DNA from 3 places in the Blautia faecis genome. Region 1 is predicted to be linked to each of the others. Evidence: riboswitches for the same ligand, from Rfam matches in the RefSeq annotation. Region 1 holds a riboswitch; each other region holds the start of a gene.
What was found. A riboswitch is a leader RNA that binds a small molecule or an ion and turns the genes downstream of it on or off. The one in region 1 is predicted to bind cobalamin.
Positions count from the first base shown of each region.

Region 2: it holds a riboswitch for cobalamin, as region 1 does, so the genes downstream of both, PGQ38_RS09280 (ABC transporter substrate-binding protein) here and PGQ38_RS03545 (cysteine-rich small domain-containing protein) in region 1, are expected to answer to the same signal.
Region 3: it holds a riboswitch for cobalamin, as region 1 does, so the genes downstream of both, PGQ38_RS09340 (class I SAM-dependent methyltransferase) here and PGQ38_RS03545 (cysteine-rich small domain-containing protein) in region 1, are expected to answer to the same signal.

Region 1 is NZ_JAQDKY010000004.1:65,947-77,239, forward strand. Features, by position in the region: gene PGQ38_RS03520 (J domain-containing protein) at 1-40, shown strand, start outside; gene PGQ38_RS03525 (diaminopimelate dehydrogenase) at 333-1,319, shown strand; gene PGQ38_RS03530 (N-acetylmuramoyl-L-alanine amidase family protein) at 1,630-3,150, shown strand; gene PGQ38_RS03535 (C40 family peptidase) at 3,434-4,789, shown strand; gene PGQ38_RS03540 (GDSL-type esterase/lipase family protein) at 4,959-6,005, shown strand; cobalamin riboswitch at 6,097-6,284, shown strand; gene PGQ38_RS03545 (cysteine-rich small domain-containing protein) at 6,746-7,054, shown strand; gene PGQ38_RS03550 (phosphatase) at 7,178-7,891, opposite strand; gene PGQ38_RS03555 (BMC domain-containing protein) at 8,171-8,548, shown strand; gene PGQ38_RS03560 (EutP/PduV family microcompartment system protein) at 8,555-9,028, shown strand; gene PGQ38_RS03565 (class II aldolase/adducin family protein) at 9,275-10,141, shown strand; gene PGQ38_RS03570 (aldehyde dehydrogenase family protein) at 10,214-11,293, shown strand, end outside.
Region 2 is NZ_JAQDKY010000016.1:875-9,961, reverse strand. Features, by position in the region: gene PGQ38_RS09310 (precorrin-2 dehydrogenase/sirohydrochlorin ferrochelatase family protein) at 1-363, opposite strand, end outside; gene hemA (glutamyl-tRNA reductase) at 353-1,582, opposite strand; gene PGQ38_RS09300 (CGGC domain-containing protein) at 1,750-2,106, opposite strand; gene PGQ38_RS09295 (sirohydrochlorin cobaltochelatase) at 2,103-2,891, opposite strand; gene PGQ38_RS09290 (ABC transporter ATP-binding protein) at 2,914-3,687, opposite strand; gene PGQ38_RS09285 (FecCD family ABC transporter permease) at 3,684-4,769, opposite strand; gene PGQ38_RS09280 (ABC transporter substrate-binding protein) at 4,771-5,763, opposite strand; cobalamin riboswitch at 5,882-6,079, opposite strand; gene PGQ38_RS09275 (type I restriction endonuclease subunit R) at 6,185-9,087, opposite strand, start outside.
Region 3 is NZ_JAQDKY010000016.1:13,104-24,396, forward strand. Features, by position in the region: gene hemB (porphobilinogen synthase) at 1-386, shown strand, start outside; gene hemL (glutamate-1-semialdehyde 2,1-aminomutase) at 386-1,657, shown strand; gene PGQ38_RS09335 (lactonase family protein) at 1,881-2,969, shown strand; cobalamin riboswitch at 3,032-3,229, shown strand; gene PGQ38_RS09340 (class I SAM-dependent methyltransferase) at 3,376-4,101, shown strand; gene nikB (nickel ABC transporter permease) at 4,106-5,053, shown strand; gene nikC (nickel transporter permease) at 5,043-5,864, shown strand; gene PGQ38_RS09355 (ABC transporter substrate-binding protein) at 5,934-7,463, shown strand; gene PGQ38_RS09360 (ABC transporter ATP-binding protein) at 7,466-8,260, shown strand; gene PGQ38_RS09365 (ABC transporter ATP-binding protein) at 8,250-9,206, shown strand; gene PGQ38_RS09370 (nitrogenase component 1) at 9,273-10,634, opposite strand; gene PGQ38_RS09375 (nitrogenase component 1) at 10,600-11,293, opposite strand, start outside.

The DNA of each region.
Region 1 (11,293 bases):
CGGAATGTGCTGTCCGGGAAGCGGAGTGCTGTGCTGTTGATAAAGTAGAAGTTTATGATACTGTACCGTGGAGAAGGATGCCATTGTACAGTATTCTTTTTTGAGGTGTTTTGATGTTACCAGAGAACAGTAACCTTTGAATGACAGATTTTGTTAAAAATCAATTGACAAGAAAACTCGCACGTATTAAACTGTTAAAGCGTGAAATAGATATAGATACCGCAGACGTGAAGCATCTGACGTTCGTATGGGATAATACAGCTTTTGGGGGCTGCATGACCATTTGTGGGGATTGTGCATCTGGCGTGCGGTAGTATAGGAGGAATCAGATAATGAGTATTCGTATTGGTATCCTGGGATATGGTAACCTGGGACGTGGCGTAGAATGTGCGATCAAACACAATCCTGATATGGAACTGGTGGGAGTTTTTACCCGTCGTGCTCCTGAAAGTGTTAAAATTCTGACAGAGACAGCGAAGGTATATTCTGTAGATGATGCTGAGAAGATGAAAGACCAGATTGATGTTATGATTCTTTGCGGCGGAAGTGCTACTGATCTGCCGGAGCAGACACCTAAGTATGCCCAGTGGTTCAATGTGGTAGACAGCTTTGATACCCATAAGAGAATCCCGGAACATTTTGCAAATGTGGACAAAGCAGCTTCTGAGAGCGGTCATGTTGGAATTATTTCTGTAGGCTGGGATCCGGGAATGTTTTCTCTGAACCGCATGTATGCAAATGCAATCCTGACAAACGGCAAGGATTACACATTCTGGGGAAAAGGCGTAAGTCAGGGACATTCTGATGCAATCCGCCGTATCAAAGGAGTAAAAGACGGCAAACAGTACACCATCCCAGTTGAGTCTGCTCTGGAAGCAGTAAGAAGCGGAAAGAATCCGGAGCTTACTACAAGAGAGAAACATACCAGAGAGTGTTTCGTAGTAGCTGAAGAAGGCGCTGATCTTGCAAGGATTGAGAATGAGATCAAGACTATGCCGAACTACTTTGATGAATACGATACCACAGTACATTTTATTTCCGAAGAGGAACTGAAACGTGACCACAGCGGAATTCCGCACGGTGGATTTGTAATCCGCACAGGCAAGACAGGCTGGAACGATGAGAACAGCCATGTGATCGAATATAGCCTGAAACTGGATTCCAATCCGGAATTTACTTCTTCTGTAATCATTGCATATGCAAGAGCTGCATACCGCATGAACCAGGAAGGACAGAATGGCTGCAAGACGGTATTTGATGTAGCACCTGCTTACTTAAGCGCTCTGAGCGGAGAAGAATTAAGAAAACATCTGTTATAATTACTTTATAACAGAAATATTACAGAATTTATAAAAGGACAGTTCTTTCACATTGTGTGGGGCTGTTCTTTTTTTATGGAAAATACCTTTGAAAACATTGCTTTTAAAGAGAAAATAATACGAAAATATTGTGAAAACTTTACAGAGTTTTACTTTCGGGTTGACGATAGATGGAAACTGTAATATAATGAGCTACATAAAGCTGTAACAACTTTGTAAAAACTTGAAGATGATAATAACAGGGGTTGTGTTTGCTGGACAGCAGTATTACCTGTGGACAGCAACAGATTAATTAAAAAGGAAGGTAAGTATGCAAAACAAATGTAAAAAATTCAGACTTTGGAGTATCCTGCTGCTGGTAATGCTTATGGCAGCCGGTTTTACATGCCAGAGTACATCAAGAGATGTACAGGCTGCCACGAAGAATGGATTCCGTACAGTAAAAGGGAAAACATACTACTATAAAAACGGCAAGAAAGTCAAAGGATGGCTTACCCTGAACGGTAAGAAATATTATTTTAATAAATCTACCGGTGTTCAGGTGAAAGGCTGGGTGAAAGATAAAAAGGGCAGAAAGCGTTATTTCACAAGCAAAGCAGGTGTTATGGTAACTGGATGGCTTTCCAATTCCAAGGGACAGCGCCGTTACTTTGCACCGTCAACCGGATACATGAAGAAAAAGTGGCTGAAGCTTGGCGGAAAGACCTATTACCTTTACGCGAAATCAGGCGTTGCAGCTACCGGTTTTGTAAAGGACAGCAAAGGAAATATCCGCTATTTTTCCAAAACGGGAATTATGGCCACAGGCTGGCTGACTAGCTCATCAGGAGTGAAGCGGTATTTTGACACTACATCGAAAACTGCTACCAATGGAATCATGGCAGTTGGATTTAAGACGATCAATAATGTTACCTATTATTTCTACAGCGGCTCCGGAGCTATGGCGACCGGCTGGGTGGAGAATACAGACAAGGGTACAAAGTACTATTTTGATCCTACTACAGGCGCGATGTACACAGGCACACAGACTATTGATGGCGTTACATATACATTTTCCAGTACTGGTGTATGCCAGGGAGAGAAGAAGGATGATCCTTCTCCGAATGGAAATACAGGAAATAAGACCATCAAGAATTATCTTGCAGGAGCACTTTTACCTGTTGGAAAAGCACTTTACGTATGGGGCGGTGGATGGAATGATTCTACAAGAAAGGGCCTCAGCGATACCATGACCAGCTGGTATAATAAATGGTCAGCGAATCCATCCAGTTATGATTACAATAATTACCGTGATCTTTCTACTTCCAATCGTGCGAAAGGATTTGACTGTTCAGGCTTTGTAGGCTGGTCTGCTTATCAGGTAATGCAGACACAGTCCGGTGTAGGATATGGATACACAGTGGTTTCAGGTGAAATTGGAAGCTATTACAAGGGGAAAGGCTGGGGCTCAATCGTAAATCAGTCTTATCTGTCACAGAATGGCTGGGAACTGAAGCCTGGCGATATCGGATACAACGATGGTCATACATGGATCGTTCTTGGACAGTGCAGTGATAAGAGTGTTGTTATCATTCATTCCACTCCGCAGGCAGGTGTCCAGATTTCTGGAACTACCACACCTACAGGAAGCTATTCCAGTGAGGCGGCAGCCCTTGCGAAGAAATATATGTCCTTGTATTCCGGATACAGCATCTTCAACTATCATCCATCCGTTGGAAACTATATCCGAAATGGAAACTATCTGAGATGGAATGGAGATACACTTTCTGATCCGGATGGTTATTACAATATGACAGCAGACCAGATTCTGTACGATCTGTTTGGAAAATAATGGTTAAGTAATATACAAGAGAGAATCAGTGAAAATACTGGTTCTCTTTTTATGTAACAGCGGAAATCTTTGAATTCCCCCTCTGTTGCACAAACACGCTCTGTGTTCTCTTATTTAGACAAATGTATTACGAAATGTTACAAAGTTTTAAAATTTATTGCGATTTAGGGTTGAAATCTTTGCGAGAGTGTGCTAATATGTAGCAAGATTGAATGAAATGTTGCAAACATATTACAAATTGAGCTTTTTAGATTATCAAAAAGATTAACGAGGGTGATGAAACATGAAGAAAAGAATTGTATGTCTGACACTGGCAATTTTAATGTGCGGCTCACAGGTTGTAAGCGTAATGGCTGACCGTGAGAGCGATTTAAGAGAAGAGCAGGCCTGGACAAGCCAGCAGCTGGATGCTACATACGCACGCATGAGTGCCCTGTGGGATCAGAAGCAGCAGCTTGAGAGCCAGATCGAATCTTTGAATTCTGATCTTGTAAATGTAATGGTTTCCATTCAGACTCTTGAAAGTGATATCGCTTCCAAGGAAGCAGAAATTGAGAAAACACAGGGTGACCTGACCAAGGCTCAGAATGCCAAGGATAAACAGTACGGCGCCATGAAGAAACGTATTCAGTATCTTTATGAAAAAGGTGGAAACAATGCATGGTTCCAGATGATGTTAAATGCAGATAACCTTGCAGACCTTCTTACCAGAGCTGAGTATACACAGCAGATGTATGAGCAGGACAGAGAGAGCCTTCAGAAATATGCAAGAACGATTGAGGAGGTTCAGAAATTAGAAGATCAGTATGAGCAGGAGAAAGCTGATTTTGAGACCATGAAGGAAGAATATGAGGCTCAGCAGTCTAACCTTCAGTATCAGTTGGATGTAACCCGTGCGAACAGTGCTGATTGCGAGAATGAGATCGCATACGCACAGCAGCAGGCTACTGAGTATGCGAACCTTCTGGAACAGCAGCAGGCAGAAATTGAGCAGCTTGAGGCAGAACGTATTGCAGCAGAAGAAGAGGCAAGACGTCAGGCAGAGGCAGAGGCCGCAGCAGCTGCAGCAGCACAGGAAGCAGCTCAGAACGGAGATAATTCCTCAGAAGATGTTCAGTATGATGAAGATGGAAATGTTGTAAGTGGTTCTTCTGATGGATCTTCTGATTATGAATACGATGAGTATGGTAATGTAATTGATACTGACAATACAGTTGATTACAATTCCGAGGCAAGCAGCTCCGACAGTTCCTCAGATAGTTCTTCTGACAGTTCATCAGCCAGCAGTTCTTCAGGTTCCGGCTCTTCTGTTGTATCCTATGCAACACAGTTTGTTGGAAACCCATATGTATGGGGTGGAACAAGCCTTACCAGTGGTGCTGACTGCTCTGGCTTTGTGCAGAGTGTATATGCAAACTTTGGCGTAAGTCTTCCAAGAACATCTTATGAGCAGCAGAATGCCGGATATGAAGTATCCTATGCGGATGCTCAGCCAGGCGACCTGATCTGCTATGGCGGACATGTTGCAATTTATATGGGAAATGGACAGATTGTCCATGCATCCAATGCCAGAGATGGCATCAAGGTCAGCGATAATGCTGCATACAGAACGATTACTTCTGTAAGACGTCTTGTGTAATCTGAATAAATGAATTTGTGAGCCCTTTCCGGAGATGAAAATCCGGAAGGGGCTTTTTACTGAAAATAATGTGGAAAAGCAAAGAAAAAAGAAGTATAGTAAGAATAAAAGTATTGTCTGAAAATCGTAACATAAATATTTCGTATAGCCAGATGAGAGGTGGAGAAAAATGCTTAGCCATTATCAGATGAAGGAAATTCCATATTTAAGAATATTAGGAAGAACGAATGGCAGTCTGGAACCGGTAACACTATTTTGGACCGCTTCCGGAATTGAACTGAATGTAAAAGCAACAGAAATATGGGTGAAAATCCGCTCCGATTATGATGTTTTTGAGCCATGGGTGGATGTGATCGTAGACGGCGTATTGTCCCAACGGCTTATGGTAAATAAGGGAGAACAGGAAATCTGTCTTTTCCGTAATATGGAAAGGGATAAGGTAAGAAATGTAAAGCTTCTTCGTGATACCCCTGCGTTTCCCACAGATGAAAAAACATTGCTTCAGCTTCTGGAGGTTGAAACTGACGGTGAGTTTTTACCTCTTGAAACACCAAAGCTCAGATTGGAGGTAATAGGGGACAGCATTACCTCTGGTGAGGGCGGCAGCGGTGCAGGAGAAGAAATGACATGGAATTCCTTTTGCTTCAATGCCGTGGATAATTATGCATATATGGCAGCAAAAGAACTGGGCGCGGTGTACAATTGCATCAGTCAGAGCGGCTGGGGCGTTTTCTGTTCCTGGGAAGGCAATGAGCAGCAGGCAATCCCGCTATATTATGAGCAGGTGTGCGGTCTTTTAAATGGAGAAAGAAACAAACAACTGGGTGCTATGGAAAAATGGGATTTCCAGAAGTTTCAGCCTGATGTGATCGTAGTGAATCTGGGGACAAACGACAGCAGCGGCACGAAGAATATGGACAGAGTTGGAAAGGCTGTGGAAGACTTTTTGAGAAAACTGCGCGTATGTAATCCGGAAAGCTATATTCTGTGGTGTTATGGAATGCTTGGAGCTGAGATTTTGCCTACGCTTGAGAAAGCGGTGGGGAATTATAAAAGAAAAACAGGGGATGAGCGCGTGGAATTTGTGAAGCTTCCGGATACACAGGAAGGAGAATTTGGATCAAGGCAGCACCCTGGGCACAGATCTCATGAAAAAACAGCGAAAATCCTGATGGAGAAGATTCTGGAGAAGCTGACGCTGCTGTTCACGCCGTGACAGCACCATCAGGTTGATAAAAAAATAACAAAAAATCCTTTCAAATGGTTGACAAAGACAGTGACCGGTGGTAATATGATGTCAGTATAATTCCATAGTGAACATATTAAGTGCTGACAGCTATAAGCTGGCAGAAAGAGGGAATCAGGTGAGAAACCTGAGCGATCCGGTCACTGTAACAGAGGAGCGAATCTCATAGTCCATTGTGCTTGCGCATGAGAAGGAGAGAGGATGTGATGATCCTGGAGCCAGGAAACCTGCTTGGTATGGCGAGGTTAAACTTCCGATGAAAGTGTAACAACCAGTTTTGGGGAATCCGCAGCCCTGAGATGTTGTCCGCTTTTGTGAGTGGACATTTTTTATGGAATGATCGCCTGTTCAGAAGAATTATACAGATTAAATGGCAGGCGATACTACTTCGGATGAAACCGTTCCCTCCGCGTATATATGAACGGATCATATTCTACCCCGGAGTAGCATCGCTCCCTCTTAAATAATGATGATTCAGAAGCCGCATATGCGGTATTTTTTTTACACTTTTCCTGAGCCTGTTTGTAGAATTATTCCCGTAATCTCCTGCAGGGTGTGACGCACATCTTACAGAAAGCCTTTTTTAAACACGCTCTGGCCGTATTCTATTCCTGTAAGCGGGATTCTTTTTTTGCATTTGATTTTGGGGCATTACGAAATAGAATATAAAGAATATTTTGTTTTGAGCTGTATGAGATAAGGAGAGAAATATGGAGAAAAAATATTGGGAAGACAAAGAATACGCTTATTTCAGTCATAAGAAATGTGAGTATTTTCCATGCCATAAAGGAGCTGATCCAGAGGACTTTAACTGTCTGTTCTGCTATTGCCCGCTTTATGCCCTTGGAGACAAATGCGGCGGAAATTTCAAATATAATGAGAAGGGATTTAAAGATTGTACGAATTGTCAGCTCCCTCATAAGAAGAAAAACTACGGTTATGTGACAGGAAAATATCAGGAACTTGCTGCGATGATGCAGAAAGTAAGAGAAGCAGATCATAAAAATGAAAATGAGTAATCAAAGAAATAAGTATAAAAAACTCTCCGGAATATATACGAAGTTAAGCTTACGTATTTACATTTCTCGGAGAGTTTTTGCGTAATGCAAAATTCCATTGGAATTCTGCAAGCTGGATCCTTTTTATCGTATGCTTAACAGCATCTTTAATTTCGGAATCTGGTTGTTGAGAATCAGACCCTCTGGAAACATAGCATTATGAACGAAATCAGCGGCATAAGTGAAGTCTCCAATATGCTCTGTTCCATGACTGTCACTGGAAAGCACGATTGGAACCAGATACTTCCGGCAGCAGGACAGGATCTGCGCGCAGTTGGCATGGGTATCGCCCCGATATCCGTAAGGCGCCAGGGAAGCTTCGTTGATTTCAAGGATAACACCGTTTTCACTGGCAGATTTTACAACTGCGTCGTAATCTATGTCATACTGGGGATTATCAATGTGTCCTAGGATCTTTATAACCGGATTCTTCATTACGTTCAGAAAAGCAGCAGTATTTTCTTCCCTGGTCTTTGGCCGGAAATTCTGATAATGCATGCTGGCGATTGCGTAGTCCAGCTTATCAAGAAGCTCCTGTGGCAGATCTGTTTTTCCATCGGTATCCAGAATGTTCAGTTCAATTCCATATAATAATTCCACATCGAAACGCTTCCTGGGCGAATAGATCAGGCTTCGGAAATAAGAAGAAGTTCCGGCAGCCAGAGTGGCTGGTCCGTGGTCTGTGATTCCAAGAAGCTTCAGCCCTTTTTGGGAAGCTGCCTTTGCCATGTCACTGATGGTGCAGGTCGTGCCGTGTCCGCTGGCAATAGAATGTGTGTGTATATCAGAAAGATACATAAAATCATCTCCTAATCAAGATTACGTGAATATATGCAGCTGGTAATTTCACTATAAAAGTGTTTTAAAAAGCCATTTACAGTTAACTTTAGTATGCCAGAGGGCAAAAAACATGTCAATCATAAATAAGAAAAAACAGAGAAAACAAATAAAAACAACATTACAGTACAAGAAAAACCACACATCGCATGCAGAGAAGTGTTGCTTTTTGTTGACACTTGGAAATCAGAAAGGTATAATCAAATCAGAAAATAAAAACTCTTTATTCAGGAGGAGAAAATGGGATACACAGATAATATGTCTCCGGAAATGAAACAGAGAATTGTACAGGAGCTTGTGCCAGGCAAGCAGATTTCCCTGGCACATATCATTGCCAATCCGGATAAGATTCTTTACACCAAGCTGGGTCTTGATCCATCTCTGGATTACTCAAGAGCGGCCATTGGGATCATGACTGTAAGTCCGGCAGAAACTGCTATCATTATGGCAGATATTGCGATGAAATCATCTGGCGTTGAACTGGGGTTTGTTGATCGTTTCAGCGGAAGCCTGATCATCACAGGTACTGTGTCGGAAGTAGAAGCTTCTACTAGCGCAATTCTGGACTATGTGGGAAATAAACTGGGCTTTACTTTATGCCCCATTACAAGGACTTGACAGAATATGAGGAAACTTGTTCTGATCGGTCGCAGCGAGGCTGGAAAAACTACTTTGACCCAGGCCCTGCGTGGTGAAAAAATACATTATCATAAAACACAATATGTAAATAATTTTGATGTGATCGTAGATACGCCAGGAGAGTATGCCCAGACGAAAGGTCTGGGACACGCCCTGGCGTTGTATACATATGAATCAGATGTGGTAGGGCTGCTGGTATCTGCCACGGAACCGTATTGCCTTTTTCCACCTTGCATTACCTGTATGGCCAACCGTGAAGTAATTGGAATTGTTACCAAAATCCACAATCCGGATGCAAATGTAAAACTTGCCACGTCCTGGCTGGAGCTTGCCGGCTGTAAAAAAATCTTTTATGTAGACTCCAGGCAGCAGGAGGGCATTCCGGAGATTTTGGAATATCTTAGGGAAGATGGCGATGTAATGCCATGGGAAAAAGATGCCTCTGATCCTGTGAATTAGAAAATACCTGCCAAATGGGGAAAAACAGTAAAACCACGAAAAACAACATAGCAATCCAGAAAAAAATCCACATAAAACAACATAAAACAACGGAAAAACCTTGACTTATAATGTGGAATGGTGTAAACTTACAACATAACCTAAAAAGTAACAGGCTAGCTATGCCTAGCCATGATAAGTTACCCGGTGCGGTACTATAACTTACATAATCCACCGCACCTGAATGTGCTTAAGGAGGAAAAAAGCATGGTAAACGAATACGAAATCAAAAAACAGATTTGCGACATCGGAAGAAGAATCTATAACCGCAACATGGTTGCAGCAAATGATGGAAACATTTCTGTAAAACTGAATGACAACGAGTTCCTTTGCACACCTACTGGTGTATCCAAAGGTTTCATGACCCCAGAGTTCATCTGTAAAGTAGATGCCAAAGGAAATGTTCTTCAGGCTAACCCGGGATTCAAACCATCATCTGAGATCAAGATGCATATGAGAGTATATGAGAAGAGACCTGATGTAGGATCTGTTGTACATGCTCATCCAATTTATGCAACATCTTTTGCTATTGCCGGTATTCCGCTTACACAGCCAATCATGCCAGAGGCAGTTATCGCTCTTGGATGTGTTCCGATCGCTGAGTATGGTACACCTTCTACAATGGAGATTCCGGATAACCTTGAGAAATATCTTCCATATTTCGATGCAGTTCTTCTTGAGAACCACGGAGCTCTTACCTGGAGCACAGACCTGAACGCTGCATACATGAAGATGGAGTCCGTAGAATTCTATGCACAGCTTCTGTATCAGAGCAAACTTCTTGGAGGCCCGAAGGAATTTGATAAAGAGAACATTAAGAAACTTTATGAGATCCGTCGTAAATTCGGTATGCCTGGAAAACATCCGGCAAGCCTTTGCCAGAACAAAGATGGCATGAACTGCCATAACTGCGGTGGTGCATGTCACAACGAAGACTATAAACAGTTCCCAGGATATCAGTATGATTTCGTTGGCGGCAACTGCGATGCTCCGGCAGCAGATACAGCTAATGCAGATGCAGAGTTAGTAGCTAAGATCACCAAACAGGTTATGGCTCAGTTAGGACTGAAATAATCAGAAAATATAAAGGCCGCAGCTGTGAGAGAATCAGGCAGCTGCGGGCAATTGTTAAGGAGGAACAATCTCATGCCAATCAGCGAGAGCATGGTACAGGATATTGTACAGGAAGTTATGGCGAAAATGCAGATTGCAGACGCTCCGGCCGGTAAACATGGAATTTTCACAGATATGAACGAGGCCATTGAGGCTGCGAAAGCTTCCCAGAAGATCGTTCGGAAAATGTCCTTGGACCAGAGAGAAAAAATTATTACCTGCATTCGAAGAAAAACAAAAGAAAATGCAGAAATCCTTGCACGTATGGGTGTTGATGAGACCGGAATGGGAAATGTAGGAGATAAGATCCTGAAACATCATCTGGTAGCAGATAAGACCCCTGGTACAGAAGATCTCAGCACTACAGCATGGTCAGGCGACAGAGGACTTACTCTGATCGAGATGGGACCGTTTGGCGTAATCGGAGCAATCACTCCGTGTACGAACCCAAGTGAGACCATTCTGTGCAACACAATGGGTATGCTGGCAGGTGGAAATACAGTTGTATTTAATCCACATCCGGCAGCAATCAAAACCTCTATTTATGCGATTAATCTTTTAAATGAGGCATCCCTGGAAGCAGGTGGCCCGGACAATATCGCAGTAACAGTAGAGAAACCTACATTAGAGACAAGCAATATTATGATGAAACATAAAGATATCCCGCTTATCGCAGCAACAGGCGGTCCTGGCGTTGTAACAGCAGTCCTTTCCTCTGGAAAACGTGGAATCGGCGCTGGCGCAGGAAATCCTCCGGCAGTTGTAGATGAGACAGCAGATGTAAGAAAAGCTGCTCAGGATATCGTAAACGGATGTACATTCGATAACAACCTTCCGTGTATCGCAGAGAAGGAAATCGTAGCAGTTGCTTCTATTACAGATGAGCTTATGCATTATCTGGTAAGTGAGAATGACTGTTACCTTGCTTCCAAAGAAGAACAGGATAAACTTACAGCAGTTGTTCTTGCAGGCGGCAAGCTGAACCGTAAATGCGTTGGACGTGACGCAAGAACATTACTTTCCATGATCGGAGTAAATGCTCCTGCAAATATCCGCTGCATCGTATTTGAAGGACCGAAGGAACATCCACTTATCGCTACAGAGCTTATGATG
Region 2 (9,087 bases), on a different contig from region 1:
CAGACAAATTCCGGGAAAGTAAAAATCGCACAAATTCTTATCACTTGCAACATTTACATAAATTCCCTCTTCTTTACAGGTACGGTAAATTTCCTCATTTAGCTCACTGTTATTCGTAACAGCCAGCACCATATAAGCCATAGAGAAATCCGATTTTTTCACAGGACGGGGCTGGATCTGAATTTTTCCCAGCTTGCCCAGTTCCCAGAGATCTGCTGTCATCTTCGGCGCAATTACTGTAATATTCCTGGTAAATAATAATAATGCTTTCACTCTTCTTGTGGCAATGGTTCCCCCACCCACTACCACAATGTTCTTATCCGATAGATCCACATACAGTGGGAAATAGCGCTTATTTTTCATATGTTTTCTCCAGTCCTGCTACACATTCCAGAAATGCTTTCTCATTCACACTGTCTCTCAATGCAAACAGCATTTTATTTATAACCTTCCCCATTGCAGTATCCACTGCATTTATCAACTTCTCTTTTTCCTGCTCATCCATCTGTGTGTTTTTCAATGGCTTCATGATCCGCAGGTTAAAGTCATTCACTGCATTCTCTTTGATTTCCTGAATTCTTGGTATCAGTTCCTTACCATCTAACCATTTAAAAAATTCATCCATCTGATCTCTCACGATCAGTCCTGCCGCCTCAAGATTTTCCTGAAGCTCAGCCGGAGTTTCTTCCATGCGGAAGCTATCCATATCAAACAAGGTTATCCCTTCGAATTTTCCAACCTCCGGTTCAATATCCCTTGGAACTGCCAGATCAATGAGAACAATACTTTTTTCCAGTTCCAGATTTTCAAACAGTTCCTCACGCAAAGTAAAATTCGGACTTGCCGTAGCACTGACTACAAGATCACACTTAGGCAGATAGTCCATTCTTTCGCCATAATTAATTCGTTTACATCCAAATGGAATATTCACCATTCCGCTGCGATACTGACGCACGGTTACAGTCACATCTGCACCGGCTTCCATAAGAGCCTGGGCTGCAACCTTTCCCATTTCCCCATTTCCGATCACCATGCAGACCTTATCCTGTACGTAATAGCCCTGTCTGTCAAGCATTTCTATCGCCTGATGGATCACAGACGGATTTCCATGAGAAAATGGTACCTCCGTTTTAATCTTTTTTCCTGCTGTTACAGCCATTCGGAAAAGCACTTCAAGGGCTCCATCTGTTGTAAAATGCTCTCTGGCAATTCCCAGTGCATCTTTTACCTGAGTAAGAATCTGATCTTCTCCAAGTATCTGGGATTTCAGACCGGATGCAAGGTAAAACAGATGTTCCACAGCAGCATGGCCTTCACGCTTTGTAAAATATATCTCGTACTGATCATCATTAATATTTTTCAGTTTACAAAGCTCTTTATATAAAGAAAGCTCTGCCTCATCATCCACACTTGCCCATATCTCCAGGCGATTGCATGTAGAAAGAATAATACAGCCGTCTATTCCCCGCTGTTCCTTTAATTTTTCCATAGCCTCCCCTGCATTTTTTCTGGTAAATGCAAACAAGGCTCGTATATCTACGGGAGCCATACTATGGTCTATTCCAATCATAGAAATACTCATCTTATGTAATTCTCCTTAAATATCATTTTCTGCCACCGCTCATTTTACTAATTCCTGCGTATATTGTCAATAAAGCCAGGCAAAACACAGCAATAAAAAAGCTTCCAGACGGACTATTTTCCACAATCTGCCTGGAAGTTTTCCCTATACGATTTCTCTATCCTGTTTCAGGATTCTCTGTGAGTTCCTCTTACCACCTGGATTCCCCTGGATTCTATCATCTCACAGATTTTGGCAATTCTTGGGCACTCTTTTTTCTCCCTGTCCAGACGACAGGCTCCCACATGCATCACCTTAATTTCTTCGCTGACCAGCCTGTCTATTTTTTCCAGAATTCCCTCATCTACATCCGGTTCTTTGGGATTTGCACTTTTGCATCCATTACAGGTCATCATTGCTCCCAGAAGTGTGTCCGGAGAATATCCATCAAAAAAGTCACTGCGATTCTGAAAGGCCTTCAGGCATCCCACTCTGGCACAGACATTATTGGAATGAAGGCAGGTCAGTGTTCCAATTTTAATCATACCGCTTCCCTCGCATGTTCCACAAAGAGTTTTCGAATACTTTCATATTCCCCCAGTCCTTTCAGAACTGTCTGCACTTCATAGCCAGCTTTGCTGATGATATTTTTCCAGGAGTCTTCTTCCTCTCCTGCCATGTCATTTTTCGCATGGTCACCGGCAACGATCATAAACGGTGCGATTACCACTTTTTTTACCCCGCATTTTCCAAGCTGTTTCAGGACCTGGTCAATTTCAGGATAACCTTCCACAGTTCCTACGATCACATTTTCATATCCCATATCCTTGAATCTGTAATCCAGTGCGGCATAAACGGCATTTGCGTAGTGCTCGGTTCCATGCCCCATAAGCACAAGTGCCGTTTCCTTATCCTTAATTACAGGGAACTCATCTGCAACCGCTTTCACCACATACTCATTGTCTTCTTCTGTTGTAAGCAGAGGAGCTCCGAATTTCACAGATTGGAAATGATCCGCACACGCCAGAACATCCTTTTTCATAAGGTCATTTTCCACACCGTTCATTACATGCGTAGGCTGGACGATCACCTCTGTGATTCCATCTGTTCTCATACGCTCCATTGCTTCTGTCACATTGTCATAGTGAATATGATCTCTCTTTGCAATTCTGGCAAGGATCATCTTGCTTGTCCATGCGCGATAAACTTTACAATCTGTAAAAGCAGCTCCAATTTCTTTTTCAATTGCATCAATGGTCACTACTCTGGTGTCCTCGTGACTGGTGCCAAAGCTGACTACAAGGATCCCTTTTTTTGCTGTATCGCTCATTCAGATTTCCTCCACTTTTCCTTTATTTTTTCACATGCAAAGGATGGTATGTAACATTCAGCATGCCGTATTCATCCTTTTTTACAGTTGCATCTACTTCATACAACATATGTATAAAATCTTCTGTAATGACTTCTTCCGGAGTTCCGCAAGCCACCAGACGACCGTTCTTCATGGCATAGATCCGGTCGCAATATGCTGCTGCAATATTCAGATCATGCAAAGCACCGATCACGGTAATCCCGAGACTTTTTACAATATCCAGAAGCTGAAGCTGGTATTTGATGTCAAGATGGTTGGTAGGCTCATCCAGGATCAGACAGTCCGTTTTCTGCGCCAGAGCTCTTGCCAGAATGATTCGCTGCTGCTCACCGCCAGACAGACTGGAAAAAACACGGTGCCGATAGGGAATCATTCCCACTTTTTCCAGACACTCTTCCACGATCTTATAATCCTCGGCATTATCCCGTTCCATGGTTTTCTTATGAGGAGCCCTTCCCATCATTACAATTTCCTGTACGGAAAATTCAAAATTATAGTAGTTGTGCTGGGACACCACTGCCAGTGCTTTTGCAGAATCCTTTACCTTATATTCGTTCAGCGGTTTTCCATCCAGCATGATCACGCCGGTATCAGGCTTAAGTACACGGTAAATACATTTCAGCAGTGTACTTTTTCCACTTCCGTTTGGTCCTATGATTCCTACAAATTCCTTTTCCTTTATGGCTGCGTCAATTCCCTTAAGGATCTCATTTCCGCCAAGCTCTACATGGATATCAGAAGCTGTCAGTTTCATGATTTCTCACCTCCGAATCCATAAGATCTGCGTACCAGCAGATAAATAAAGCAAGGTGCTCCGATCATGGATACCAGGATTCCGATGGGAACTTCGCTCTTTGGAATAATGATCCTGGAAGCAACATCTGCCCAAATCAGGAAAATGGAACCGCTAAGTGCTGACAGTGGAAGCATTTTCTTATGATCTGTTCCAAAGAACATTCTTACCACATGAGGAATAATGAGTCCTACAAATCCAATGATACCTGCGGAATATACCACAAAACCAATCAGCAATGCTGTCACCACAAGATATACCTGACGATATCTGTGCAGGTCAGTGCCTAATGTGATGGATACCTCATCTCCAAGCAGCATCATATTGAGAATACGGCTCTGGGTGCAGAAAAACAGGGTTGCTATAAAAACGCAGGGAATAATCACAGCCAGATTTTCCCATTTCGCACCTGCCAGACTTCCCATCAGCCAGAAAGTAACTGTCTGGATTCCATCTCTGTCGCCCGCAATATAGACAACAAAGTTTGAAAATGCACTGCACACACTTCCAAGTGCTGTACCTGCAAGCAGAAGTCGGACCGAATTTGCCCGGCCTCCTATATTTGCAGTGATCTGTACCAGTACAGAAATAAGGAAGGCTCCGATAAATGCGCAGATTCCAATAGAGTTGGAGCCAAATACGGCTCCAACTCCAAGAAAGATTGCCACTGTTGCACCAAGAGATGCACCAGAGGAAATACCCAGAATATACGGATCTGCAATCGGATTTTTCACAATGGCCTGCATTACCACACCTGCAACTGCCAGACCCATGCCAACGGCTGTTGCAAGAAGAATACGGGGAAGGCGGATAAACCACACAATATCAGACATGGCTCCTACACCATAAACCTCCGGATCCCCGATTCCAAATACTTTATACAAAATTACACTATACACATCTTTCACAGAAAGATCTACAGAACCAATGGTAACTGCAGTCAGAATGGATATCACCAGAAGCACAGTCAGTAATATCACCGCCAGCACATAGATCGGCTTTCCATGAAAAATTCCATTTTTAAAATCCGGTTTTCTTTTCATTTTATTCGTACAGATCCGGATATAATGCTTTTGCAAATGTCATAATTCCATCATAGGTTCTGACACCGCTGCAGTATACTTCATTCAGGTTTACAGAGAATACTTTGTTGTTCTTAACTGCTGAAAGGCTTGCATATGCAGGGTTATCTGTAATATCAGCGATAGCCTCATCAGCTGTCATAAATCCATCATAGTTGATCATGAATAATACGTCCGGATCAGCTGCAATCAGATCCTCTGCACCAACGTTTTCAGAGTTCTCTGCACCAAGCTTCAGCTCCGCACCAAGTGTCTCCGGAATATTTCCGCCAAGTGTCTCTGTTCCATATACACGGAAGGAATCTCCCTCATCCTCAAGAACTGCTACAGATAACGGGTCTGTTCCTTCTACATGCTCTTTTACTTTATCAATCTCACCCTTCATCTGATCAACGATTTCTTCTGCCTTGTCTTCACAATCAAAGATCTTGCCAAGGTTCAGGATATCCTCATATTCGTCTTCAATTGTACGTGGGAACTCAGAAGCCGGTCCCTTTGCAGCACTGTTCAGGGACATATATGTATTTACATTTCTCTCCTGCCAGAAGCTTACATCAGAAAGCCAGTCATCACTGAAGGAGGAATACCATGCTGCAATAAAATCAGGCTCCATTGCAACTACTTCCTCTTTGGATGGCTTGGTATCCATGTACTGGATCTTGTCAAATTCATCCTTTAAATCCTCACGCACATCACCGTCCAGGCCGCAGGCTGCTACGATCTTATCACCGAGACCAAGTGCCAAAAGCTCTTCTACGTTAGAGTTTGCATAGGCAAATACTTTCTCCGGAGCTTTCTCAAAAGTCATTTCAACTGGCTCATGCTCGTAATTGTAGGTTGTGATCGTTACGGGATAATGGCTGTCTCCATCCTCCGCAAATACAGTTGTTCCCATTCCCAGGCTGAGAATTCCTGCCAGACATAACATTCCTGCTGCTGTTTTCATGTTTTTCATGCTTTTTCTCCTTATTTTTTCTTTTGTTTTTTTGTTTTTAAAAGAAAAAAGTCCGCTTCCATGAAAAAGCGGGCATCACAAAAAAACATGATACGAAAGACAGCACTTTACACGGAAGTTTCTTTCTATGAACCAAGCAGGTTTCCTGGCTTACAGCTTAAATCCCCATTCCCTTCTCACATAAAAATGCAATGGATATGAATGTGGCATAACTGAATACAGTGACCGGATCGTTCAGGATTCTCACCTGATTCCCTCTTCTGAAAATAGCACAAATTTTATATATTTTTTCAGCACTTGGCACATTTATTCTTTTAAGCAGAATTATTATAACTTACCCCTTAAATAAAGTAAAGATATTTCTTTAACAATGTTTTTGATTTTGAATATAATATAGGCATCCCCTTCCTTACTTATATATCTATTTCCCATACGGTGCCGTGTCTTCAGCAACCATACCCAATTCCGTTTTCGGAGAATAGGTATACACCTTGCTATTCTCAGCGTAATTCTCCATATCATTATTATCTGTCCATAGCTCACACTGTGTCATCACGGTCTGCACTGCATCATCCATTCCTTCCGGCGGATAGCGATGCTTTTTGAGCAACCGCTTAATCATCATACGCATTTTCGCTCTGGCAGAATCCCGTTTCTGCCAATCTATTGTTCTGTTCTTACGCAGTGTATCTGCCAGTTCCTTTGTAATGGCAATCAGTTCTTCGTTTTCATAGAAATCCTTAATGGCCTCCGGCTTTGTCAGCGCATCATAAAATGCCAGTTCATCAGCAGTCAGTCCAAGCTTGTCTCCCTCTTTATGAGCTGTCGCAATCTGTTTTGCCAGATTCAGCAATTCTTCAATAACCTGTTCATTGGTCAACATTCCATTCAGATACGCATTCATAGCACGCTGTATAATTTCACTGAATTTCTGCGATTTTACCACATTTGTATGACGGTAAATCTGCACCTGTTCCGCAATCAGCCTTTTTAACAGCTCTACAGCAAGGTTTTTCTCCTTCATTTTAGAGATTTCCTCAAGGAACTTTGGATCAAAGAGCGAAAATTCCTGATTTATATCTGAGAAAAGGTTAATGACGCCTTCGCTCTGAACACTGGCTTTCAGAAGCTCGTTAATGCGAGCATTCATTTCTGGCAGAGAAATTTTCTTCCCCTCTCCCTGATTCATCAATCTTGTAACAAGCACACGAACAGATTCAAAGAATGCCGCTTCCACACGCAGCTCTTTTTCTGCCAGAGAAGAACACAGCGACAATGCTTGCCTGAGCAGCAATGCCTCTTTCAGGAAATCCTCTCGTTCCTGTTCTTTATTCACAGCGACAATAAAGTTGACCGCACCGCTGATTGCCTTGGAACGCTCCAAATCCGTACCTGTCATAAACTTGGAATAATCATAACCGTGGAACAAATCCCGACAGATAGACAGTTTCTCAAGGAACTTCGGATATGCAACCTTGGCAACATCGGTATCACCGTAATTCTTCCTATCGCGAGTAGTGTAGTCATTCATTGCCTGCTTCAATGCAGAAGCAATGCCAACATAATCGACAATCAGACCGCCTTCCTTATCTCCAAATACACGGTTTACTCTGGCAATAGCCTGCATCAGATTATACCCCTGCATCGGCTTGTACACATACATGGTTGCAAGAGATGGCACATCAAATCCTGTAAGCCACATATCCACGACAATGGCAATCTTCAGCGGACTATCATTATCCTTAAACTCCTTTGCCAGCTCATCCTTATGGTGTTTATTGCCGATGATTTTATTCCATTCTTCTGGATCTTTGTTACTACCTGTCATAACAACAGCAACCTTATCCGTCCATCCGGGACGAAGTTGCAAGATACGCTCATATATCTTCATGGCAATAGGGCGTGAGTATGCTACGATCATTGCCTTACCTGTGAGCAGATTCGCACGATAATTTTCATAATGATTCAAAATATCGTCCACAAGGGAGTTGATAGTTTTCTCATTGCCAAGAATGGCTTCCATCTTCCCCAGTTCTTTTTTGCTCCTTTCGATAACCTCTGGATCAGCATTTTTTGCCATAATGTCATATTCTTGGTCAATGAGCTTCAAAGTCTGCTCATCCAGTTTCAGCTTGATAACACGGCTTTCGTAATATACCGGACGAGTAGCACCATCTTCAACTGCCTGTGTCATGTCGTAAATATCTATGTAGTCACCAAACACTTCACGAGTATTGCGGTCTTTCATAGAAATCGGTGTTCCGGTAAATCCGATAAAAGTTGCATTCGGCAGAGCATTGCGGATAATACGAGCAGAACCGATTTTGATTTCACCTGTCTTGACATCGACCTTTTCTTTCAAACCGTACTGCCCACGATGAGCTTCATCCGCCATAACCACAATATTTCTGCGCTCAGAAAGGCAATCAAAGGATTCCTCAAATTTCTGCATCGTGGTAAAAATAATGCCGTTTGCTTTTCTACCGTCCAGTAATTCTTTCAAATGCACCCGGCTTTCGGCATGAACTGGGTCTTGACGCAGAAAATCCTTGCACTTGGCAAATTGCCTGTAAAGCTGGTCATCCAGGTCGTTGCGATCTGTGATAACTACGATGGTCGGGCTATCCAAAGCATCTTGCAGACAATGGGCATAAAACACCATCGACAGCGATTTGCCGCTGCCTTGTGTATGCCAGAATACACCACCCTTGCCGTCTGTCTCCGTTGCGTGTTTCGTGGAAAGTACTGCCTTATTGACAGCAAAATACTGGTGATAACCTGCTAATATCTTGAACTGTTTGGTTCCTTCATTGGAGAAACAGATAAAGTTCTTGATAATATCCAGTAAACGTTCTTTTTCAAAAATACCCTCAAAAAATGTATCGAACTGAGCATACTGTGTATTTTCATAGCCGCCGTCCTTCGTTTTCCATTCCATGAAGCGATCTTCGCCAGAAGTGATTGTACCAGCTTTCGATGTCATAAGGTCACTCATAACACAGATACAGTTATAAATAAACATGGAAGGAATCTCATGCATATAGTTGCGAATCTGTGTGTATGCTTCGGATGCATCCGTTTCCTCACGAGAGGGAGATTTCAGTTCCACCAGGACTACCGGCATACCATTCAAAAATAGCAGTACGTCAGGGCGTTTGGTGCTGTTCTCAATAAATGTCCACTGGTTCGCCACAATAAAGGAGTTGTTGTCCGGATTCTTGTAATCAACAAGATATACCAAGCCGGAGCGTTCCTCACCCTTGACAAAATAACGCACTTCTACACCGTGCTGAATGTAATCCATAAAAAGAGCGTTTTTCTGCA
Region 3 (11,293 bases), on a different contig from region 1:
ATGGCCCGTTCCGTGATGCAGCCGGAAGTGCTCCTGCTTTTGGAGACCGCAAGAGCTATCAGATGGATTTCCACAATAGAAGAGAGGGAATGAAAGAAGCTCTTATGGATATTGAAGAAGGCGCTGATATTATTATGGTGAAGCCTGCCATGTCTTATCTTGATATGGTATCTGAGATCTCCAAGGCTGTGAATGTTCCGGTAGCTGCCTATAGTGTAAGTGGTGAGTATGCCATGGTGAAGGCGGCGGCAAAGATGGGCTGGATCGACGAAGAGCGGATCATTGGAGAAATGGCGGTGGGAGCTTATCGTGCAGGTGCCCAGATTTATATCACTTATTTTGCAGAAGAAATTGCAAAAATGATGGAGGAAGGGAGAATCGGATAATGACAAAGTCTGAGAAGCTTTTTGAGAGAGCGGTAAAAAGAATCCCCGGCGGTGTAAACAGTCCGGTGCGTGCATATGGCGCTATAGGAGAAGCACCGAGATTTATTGAACGTGCAGATGGCTGCTATATTTATGATGTAGATGGCAACCGCTATATTGATTACATAGATTCCTGGGGACCAATGATCCTGGGACACAATTTTCCTGCAATACGGGAAAGTGTTCTGAAGGCCTGTGAAAAAGGTCTGAGCTTTGGATGCGCTACAGAGATCGAAGTGGAAATGGCTGAATTTATCTGTGACAGAATCCCGCATGTGGATATGATCCGAATGGTCAATTCTGGTACAGAGGCTGTTATGAGTGCAATCCGTGTTGCAAGAGGTTATACGGGGAAAAATAAGATCATCAAATTTGCAGGCTGCTATCATGGACACAGTGATGCCATGCTGGTAAGCGCAGGTTCCGGTGTGATGACAAGTGGTGTGCCGGACAGTGCCGGTGTTCCAAAAGGCTGTACAGAGGATACTATGCTGGCAGTTTACAACGATCTTGGCAGTGTGGAGACTCTTTTTCAGCAGGCAGAGGGTCAGGTGGCAGCAGTGATCGTGGAAGCAGTTGGAGCCAACATGGGTGTAGTTCCGCCAAGGGAAGGATTTCTGCAGGGACTTCGCGCTCTTTGCGACCAATACCATGCCCTTCTTATTTTTGATGAGGTGATTACCGGATTCCGACTTGCATTTGGCGGCGCAGCACAGTATTTTGGTGTAACACCGGATCTGGTTACTTATGGAAAAATCATTGGTGCCGGAATGCCGGTAGGTGCATATGGCGGAAGAAGAGATGTGATGGAATTGGTTGCTCCGGCAGGAAAAGTATATCAGGCAGGTACTTTAAGCGGAAATCCGGTAGCTATGGCTGCCGGGCTTACCCAGCTGAAATATTTGTATGACCATCAGGAAATTTACACGGAACTGGAGAAAAAGGGAGAGCTTCTCTACGGTGGAATGGGAAAAATCGTGAAAGAAAAAGGTCTGAATTACCAGATGAATTATGTGGGCTCTCTTGGAAGCCTGTTCTTTACGGGACAGCCTGTTGTAGATTATGTTTCCGCAAAATCTTCTGACACAGTGGCATTTGCAGAATATTTCAAAAAAATGCTGAATATGGGAATTCATATGGCTCCGTCCCAGTTTGAAGCCATGTTCCTGTCAGCGGCTCATACAGATGAAATTATTATGGAAACTCTGGATGCAGTAAAGCTTGTTCTTTGAAAATGTGTGTGGTATAATTTAGACACAATTACATAAAAGAAACCAGAATACGAGTTGCTGTAATAAAATGCGGCTGTAATAAATGAACCGTGGCAGAGGATTTACTGATATAGAGAATGCAGTAATATTCAGAGCTGCACAGTGACCCGCTACGCTGTAAAAAAGATCGGAAGAACAGCGTGAACGGATGGTTTCCAGAAAGAGACTGTAGGAGGCTAGACAAATGGGTAAGAAATATGTGGCTTATGTAGGAACCTATACTCACGGAACCAGCAAGGGAATTCAGGTTTATGACGTGAACCTGGAAGAAGGTACTCTCACAGAGAGAAGTGAAGTGGAAGTAAGTAATGCGTCTTATACCGCGGTATCCAAGAATGGAAAATACCTTTATTCTATCGAGGATGAGGGCGTTGCGGTATTCAAGCGTGATCATAATGGCGATTTGGCACGTATCAACAGCGTGGATATTGATGGCATGAGAGGTTGTTTCCTTGCTACAGACGTAGATGGCAAATATCTTTACGTAGCAGGTTATCACGATGGAAAGGTAACCGTTGTACACACTCATAAGGATGGACGTCTTGGAAGTGTTATGGACGGTGTTTTCCACACTGGTCTTGGAAGTGTTGCAGAGCGTAACTTCCGTCCTCACGTAAACTGTGTACGTCCTACTCCGGATAATAAATATCTCTGCGCAGTAGATAATGGAATTGACCAGATCAAGGTCTATCGTATTAATAAGCGGACAGATAAGCTGGAGCTGGTGGATATTGTAAGATGCCCGAGAGAGAGCGGACCGCGTATTATCCGTTTCAGTGCAGATGGACGTTATGCATATGTTCTGTTTGAGCTGAGCAATGAGATTAAAGTGTACAGCTACAATGGAGAGGGTGATACTCCGGAGTTTGAGCTGCTTCAAAGTGTTTCCACCCTTGCGAAGAAGGAAGACGGAAGCGTATCTCATAATGCCGCATCAGGTCTTGCTCTTGCACCGGATGGCAAGCATTTATTCTGCACTACAGCAGGTGAGAATACAGTAGGTATGTTTGAGGTAGATGGTGAGACTGGTCTTCTGGATCGTAAATTTGTTCTTCCTGTAAGTGGTGATTATCCGAAAGACCTTGTTATTTTCCCGGATAATCAGCACATTGCCGTTGCCAACCACTCCAGCAACAGCATTACAACCTTCAAGGTTGACTACGAGAAGAACATCATTATGATGAAGGGCAAACCACGTAAGATCGAGACCCCGAACTGTATCAATATCTGGCCGGTACCGGATGGAGAGGATATTGAGGATATAGAGGCCTGATAAATTCTGATTGACAAACAGGAAATGCTGTATTATACTTTTTTGATGTTGTGTTGAGAATTGAATAAAACGACCATTTTGGTGCCTGGTGGAAATTAAAATAAATTCTAGCAGGTCAAACGGGAAACAGGTGAAAATCCTGTGCTATGCCGTAGCTGTAACAGTTGAGTAAGCTTTCGAAACCACTGAATTTTTATCGGGAAGGGAAAGCATTATGATGACACTGGAGCCAGAATACCGGCCAGAATGAAGAACTTTTGCTGCGGGGCACGGTATAGGGGTTGGTTTTATATAACAGGATTATTATGTCATTAAGCCGCTGCGTTAGCAGCGGCTTTTTCACGCTTTTATTACATGAATTCCCTGATTTGGCAGAAGTTTATGCTATTGGAAAGGATAAACACAAATGGCAGAATTGTTAAAGAATATTCAGTCATATTGGGATATGAGAGCTGGAGGATTTTCAGATGCCAGTATGGAAGAAAGAAAAACAGAACCTGGAGAGAGATGGGAAAATATTTTCAAAAATTCTCTTAAAACGGGATGCCATGTATTAGATGATGGGTGTGGCGCTGGCTTTTTTACCACTTTGCTTGCTTCGATGGGATTTCAGGTGACTGCGGTAGATTATAGCACAAAAATGCTGGAAGAAGTCAGAAGAAATCTGGAGACAGAAGGACTTAAAGCAGAACTTCATCAGATGGATGTGCAAAGCTTAGAATTTGCTGATAATTCCTTCGACGCAGTGGTATCAAGAAACGTATTCTGGAACCTGGAGCATGCAGATAAAGCTTATGAGGAAGCGTACAGGGTTCTAAAAAAAGATGGAATTCTAATTCTGGAAGATGGAAATTATTATCGCCGTTTTTTTAGTGATAAGTATCAGAAAGCCTATGATGAGTTTCAGCGGGGACATGAAAAAGAAGAACAAGGGTGCCATGCGCGACATAATAAAGAAAATGTAGATTTTTCCATTATGGATGAAATTGCAAAGAAATTGCCAATGAGTCAGGTAGATCGACCTGCCTGGGATTTTAATAAACTTGTAGAAACAGGATTTCATAAAATACAGGTGGAAATAGCTGGCAGCCCTTTACCGATGAGTTTTTGTATTGTAGCACAGAAAGGCTGAAAAAGTGAAAAGAGAGATTATAAAACGACTGATTTCACTTGTGATTATTTTGTTTGGGCTGTCTCTGATGACCTTTGGACTTACATATATTTTGCCGTCAAATCCAGCTGAACAGCTGGCAGAATCTATGGGTGCAGGTCATGACCGGGAGGTAATCGCAAAGATTGAAGAAAAATACGGATTAGACAAATCTTTTGGAGAGCAGTATGTGAACTGGCTGAAGGGTGCGTTACATGGCGATTTCGGAATGTCGGTAAAATATGCACAGCCCGTTTCCCAAGTATTAGGAAGAAAACTCCCCAATACGGTTAAACTGGCAGTTGCATCGTTTATTCTGATGATATTAATTTCTTTTCCGTTAGGAATTTTATCAGCAGTATATAAGGATAAAAAGGCTGATTATATTATTCGGTTTATGTCTTTTATTGGAATTTCACTGCCTAGCTTCTGGGTTGGTATGATGATGATCTATTTTTTTGCAGTTAAGATGCACTGGCTGCCTGTGGGGGGATCAGATTCTTTTAAAAGTCTGATCATGCCGTCTGTAACACTTTCGTTAAGCATGAGTGCGTACTACATAAGACGGATCAGGGCGGTAATGGTCGAGCAGATGAATGAGGAATATATAAATGGCTGTCAAGCAAGGGGAATTGGAAGGTTTCGTACAATTTTCTTTCATGTGCTGCCAAATTCCCTGCTTACTGTAGTGACAATGCTCGGCATGTCATTTGGAGGATTACTTGGTGGAACAATGATCGTTGAAACGGTCTTTAGCTGGAATGGAATCGGCAGCGCAGCAGTGGCTGCGATTTCCGGCAGAGATTACCAGCTGATCCAGGGATATGTTATGTGGATGGGATGTATTTATGTACTGGTGAATCTTTTGGTAGATATATCTTACCAGTGGCTTGATCCAAGAATTAGAAGAGGAGCCCTGCAACATGAAGAGTAAGAAAAAATTATGGATTCGTTTTGTGATTATAATGGCATTTGCAGTGCTTTTCTTATTATTTGCATTGTTCGCGGGAAAATTTGCACCTTATGATCCGTTGGAAACACACTATACAGACCTTCTGAAAGCGCCATGCAAACAGTATCTCATGGGAACTGATCAGATGGGAAGGGATATATTTTCGAGAATTCTTTACGGAGGAAAAACATCACTTTTGATCGCATTTGTTGTGACAGCGATCATTTCCGTTGTAGGAATTCTTATCGGGACAATAGCAGGCTTCTGGGGAGGCGCTTTTGATGCTGTTTTAATGCGTTTATCTGACATGCTGATGGCCTTTCCTGGTTCCATTTTTACAATTGCACTTGTAAGCTTTCTTGGTACAGGACTTCCAAATCTGATTTTGGCAATGACCATAACAGGATGGACTTATTATGCTAGAATTAGCCGGTCATTAGTGCTTTCCATAAAAAATAATACATATATAGAGCAGGCAAGACTGGGAGGCGCTAATAATTTCCGGATTATGACAGGTTATATTATTCCAAATGTCATGCCTTCGCTGTTAGTAAATATTACGCAGGATATTGGAAGTAAACTTTTGACCATTGCAGGTCTTTCCCTGCTGGGGCTTGGTTCCCAGCCACCTACACCGGAGTGGGGATATATGCTGTCTGAGGGAAAAGACTATATGTATTCGGCACCCTGGATGCTTATGGCACCTGGTATTGTTATTTTAATAAATGTAATCATATTTAATTTACTTGGAGACAGTATTCAGGATCTGATGAATCCGAAAAGAAAAAATTAAGAATGTTTACTCTTTAAAATAAAGAGTTGAACATAGATTATAGTTTAACAACAGGAGGAGAAATAAAAAATGAGAAAACGGTTAGTATCTTTATTGTTTGCAGGAATTATGGCATGCAGCGTAATAGGAAGCGGTGTTACTACATTTGCAGCCGAAAATGACAGTCACATTAATCTGGCACTTTTCACCTACATCGAAGGCATGGATCCTGCAACAGACTGGTGCGGATGGAATCTTACACGCTGTGGTGTAGGAGAAACTCTTGTGACTGTAAATGAAAATATGGAAATTGTAGGACAGTTAGCTGATGAGTGGGAGCAGGTTGATGATACAACTTATCGTTTTCATATCCGCCAGGGAGTAAAATTCAGCAATGGTACCGAGCTGACACCAGAGATCGTAAAGGATTCTATCCAGAGATCTATTGATAATAACTCTCGTGGAGGAGATCTTAAAATTGCAAACATCGAAGTAGATGGAGAGAATGTAGTATTTACTACAGATGGTGCATACAGTGCTTTTGTTTCACAGCTTACAGAGCCGATGACAGTTATTGTAGACACCACAGCTGATACAAGCAATTATGATACTATGCCAATCTGTACAGGACCTTATGCAGTGTCTGAGTATGTATCTGAAGAGAAGATTGAGCTTGTGGCAAATGAGAACTACTGGGATGGAGCACCGGAAATCAAGAGCATTACTGTAAAGAATATCGGAAGTGATACAAAGGTAGATGCAATGCTTTCCGGAGATATTGACCTTGCACAGGGACCGGATGCAACAGCTCTTAATCGTGTGGAAAATAATGACGATATCAACATTGTAAAAGTAACCGGAACAAGAGAGAATGATTTCGAATTAAACTGCCGCGAGGGAAATCCCCTTTCTGATAAGAACCTTCGTCTTGCACTGTCCTATGCAGTAGATCGTGATGTTGTAGCACAGGTAGCAGGAAATGGTTATTCTTCTCCAATCAGCACAGCATTCCCGCCATCTGTAGGATACGATTCTGAAGATGTAAACGGACAGGTTTATGATCTGGATAAGGCAAAAGAATGCCTTGAGGCAGCAGGCTACAGCGATTCTGACGGAGATGGAATTGTGGATAAGGATGGAGAGAATCTGTCCCTTACAATTTCTATTGCCAATGGTTCTTCAACAGCAGTAAGTGAGACTTTACAGGATATGTGGAAGCAGATCGGAGTTGATGTACAGATTGAAATGCTGGAGAATGTAAGTGACAAACGTGCTTCTGGTGATTTCGATATGCTGGTATCTCCAAACTGGCAGACTGTAAATGCTGGTGATGGTCAGAAATATCTTATGAACCGCTGGTCTGATGGAGGAAGTGACAATTACAGCGGATATCACAGTGATGAATTCCAGTCTGTTCTGGATAAACTGGATGCTGCATTTACTCAGGAGGACCGTGTAAGCGCATTTGTAGAAGCCCAGCAGATCCTGGCAGATGATGCCCCGGCAATCTGGATGTATGCAAATGATAACGTGACTCTTGTAAACAGTAAACTTGAGAATGTAACAGTATTCCCAATTGACTATTATCTTGTAACAAACAAGTGGACATTAGCTGAATAATTATGGATATTCTGAATATTGAGAACTGTACGATTCGCTATCAGGAGCAGGAAGCGGCAGTAGAGCATGTTTCTCTTTCTGTAGGAGAGCAGGAAATCGTCAGTATCGTAGGTGAAAGTGGAAGTGGAAAAACAACTTTAATTCGTGCTATTCTCGGAATTTTACCTCCTGGCGGGACAGTGACAGAGGGGAAAATCTTATTTCAGGGAAAAAATATTTTGGAATTAGATGAGACGTCTTTACAAAAGCTCCGGGGAACGGAAATTGCAATGATCTTTCAGGATGTTGGAGCATCATTGGATCCCATACGGATTGTAGAGTCTCAATATCGGGAATCTATTCTGGCGCACAGGAAAATGGCAAAGGCTGACTGTCGGTCACTAGAAAAAGAAATGCTGGCAAAAATGCATCTGACAGATCCGGAACGTGTAATGGTATCTTATCCTTTTGAGCTTTCCGGCGGGATGAAACAGCGTGTTGGAATTGCAATGTCAATGACTGCAAGACCAAGACTTCTTCTTGCAGATGAGCCTACTTCTGCATTGGATGTGACAATTCAGGCAGAAGTGGTACGAGAAATGAAGAAGCTTCGGGAGCAGTATGAAACTGCAATTATTCTTGTGACACATAACATGGGAGTTGCTTCTTACATTTCAGATAAGATCGGTGTGATGTGCAAGGGTGAGCTGGTGGAATTTGGAAAAAGAGATGATGTGATCTTTCATCCGAAGCATGAATACACCAAAAAACTTCTGGCGGCAGTGCCAAGGCTGGAGGGAAAACGATTTGCAAAATGATACGATTCTCCTGGAAGTTAAAAATCTGAATAAGACATTTCCAGTGAAAAAAGAAAAATTATATGCAGTAAGTGATGTTAGTTTTTCCCTCAAAAAAGGTGAATGCCTGGGGATTGTGGGTGAAAGTGGATGCGGGAAAAGTACAGTGGCGAGAATGATTGCCGGTATCATACCTGTTTCGGGTGGAGAAGTACTGCTGGAAGGGGAAGCTTACATGAACCTGAAGGGCAGTGAAAAAAGACGTTTCCGCCGAAACATTCAGATGGTTTTCCAGGATCCTTTAAGTTCATTCAGTCCAAGAATGAAAGTTGGCACTTATCTTATGGAATCCAGGAGAAACTTTGATGGGATCAGTAAAGAAAATGGTCTTAAGGAAGCGCGCAAACTGCTTCTGGAAATAGGTCTTCCGGAAGATTTTGTGAATCGTTATCCACATGAGCTTTCGGGTGGTCAGCTGCAGCGTGTGGCTATTGCCAGGGCCATTTCTATTCAGCCTAAACTACTGATCTGTGATGAAGCGACAGGTGCACTGGATGTTTCCATACAGAACCAGATTGCGAAGCTGCTGGTAAAGCTGGTGGAAGAAAAGCAGATCAGCTGTCTGTTTATTGGGCATGACCTGGCACTGGTAAGGAGTGTAAGTCAGAGAATCGCAGTTATGTATCTGGGAAGAATTGTGGAAATTCTGGAGAGTGAGACGCTTGCTGCAAAAGCAGTACATCCATATACGAAAATGCTGCTTGGTTCTGTTTTTGATGTATATTGCGATCAGAATGAGAAAATTGCAGCTGCAAAGGGAGAGCCTCCAAGTCCTCTTGAAGTGCAAAAGGGCTGTGCTTTTGCCGGGCGCTGCAACTGGTGCAGGGAGAAATGTAAAGAAGAACTGCCTCTTTTGCAGGAGATTGAGCCAGGACATAAGGTTGCCTGTTTTCAATTTATGAAATAAAATACTGCTCTGAGCAGCAAAAGCTGTCTGGTAGATGCCAGGCAGCTTTTTTGAGGTGGAATAAAGTTAATTCCATGCTCGAAGCAGTTTTGTACCATTTAAGATTTGTTCCAGAAGATATAGAGCACCTGTACATCCAACGTAAGTTTTGGGAATGACATGGATATATCCGGAACCTGGATTGGCAGTTTCAATGCCAAAAATGTTGTCGCTGTAAGTGTTCAATTCTACGATTGTGTTTGCACCAGCAAGAAGGATAACATTATTTACAGAGGCAATATCCTGTTCCAGTGCGTCTTCACAATGAAGCTCATGAAGCTTTTCCTGAATCAGATTTTCCGTGTGGCATTGTAAATAAAGTGGATGGATGACTTTGGGCTTAATGCCTAAATAACCGGAAAGATAATCCACATATCCTCTTAGAACGGATGGTTCGCCTTCCGCGGCATAGCGAAGATCCTTTGGGAAGCCTTTATTTCCCATATTATGTGCAATGAAATAGAAAGCGCGCGAACGGCTTTCTTCAATATAATCTAATGCAGGTTCACAATTTGTTCCGAGCAAAGAGGAAATCCCCCGGACAAATTCTTCGGTGAGGTCAAAACCGATTGGCATTCCTCCGGTCTCGTAAACTGGTATGGGAAAATGGCTGCGGAGATATTCGGCTGTTTTTTTACAACGCTCCGGGCAGAGTATAATATTGGCGTCTGCCTGAGCAATTGTACGAAAATCAGTTATGGGACAATTCATACCAGCTGCTACATGAACAGAGATTCCGCAAAGCTTCAGTAATTTGGTGATTTCCTTTAAACCGCCTTCCGGGAATTTCTCATGTGCATCAAAACCAAAAAGGTTAATAGATGGAATTTTGGAGGCTTTTTTATTGGTGCAAGGTTTATCACATAACAATTCCATCAGGCGAACGGTTGCTTCGTCGTATCCGATCATAGAATTTTCTGATAAGCCAGGGGATTCGATAAAAAGGTGTGGAATTCCAAATTCTTTGCTGATGGCATCCAGTTCCGGCTCCAGTGCTTCGCCGAGGAGAGAAGTACCGGGAGTCTGGATTACTGTGAATAAGTCATAACTTCTTTCTGAAAACAGATCGTTTAATGCGCGATGAAGTTGTTCGGCGGTCCCGAAAATATAATCAGAATAGCGGAGATTGGTAGCTGGTATGCGAGGACTGCCGATGCAAAACTGGCTGCGAAGCAACCGGTCATCCATAGCATCTTCCAGTCGAAGCTCATCACCAAGAGTCCATAGATTGGATCTTCGAATCAAAGAATCAACACCACTAAAGGTATAGTAGGTTTTACAGCCAATAGGACCATTTAGGAGAACCAGGTTGTTTTGGATCCCTTCGCATGCAGAGATAACACCCGCAATGTGATCAGGGACAGCGTTTCTCAAATAATGATTTGTCATTTTTCCATCGTCCTTCCAAAGTGTTTTCAAATAAACGGATCCATTTTGCAGCACAATCTGTTCCAGTAAAGAAACCTGTGCTGATATCCCGTGCAAGATTTACGGTGCAGATTTCATCAGGTATGAAAGCCTGTCCCATAAAATCATTCAGGATAATAAGATCTGGCTTTTGTTTTGCAATAGAAGTAAATAATGTATTTTGTGCATTTTCCCAGTCCGCTGAGAATTGATGCTTCCAATCTGCAACGCTGTCTTCTTTACTTCCGATAAGGATAGAATCCAATACATCCAAATCCAGATCATGAGCCAATTCAAGAATCCAATCAATGCTATTGTTCTTTAAGAATAAAATTACTTTTTTCCCTTTATACAAAAGCTTGAGGTTGTTAATAGTTTGGGTGTATTGAATGCGGTTTTCTAAAATTACCTGTTCTGTTTCTTTTTCTTTTCCATAAAGTTTTCCTATTTTGCGAAGCCAGGAGGCTGTTTGGGAAAATCCCCTGGGAAGCTCGTTGCAAAGAAAACGGCAACCATATTTTTCTTCAAATATTTTTTGCAGTTCATGTCCTAGTTTATCATAGCGTGCCATGATCGAATAAGGCGCTTTTAAAAAATTATGGATGTTCTCCATTGATTCTGCGCAGATAAAGCGACAGTTG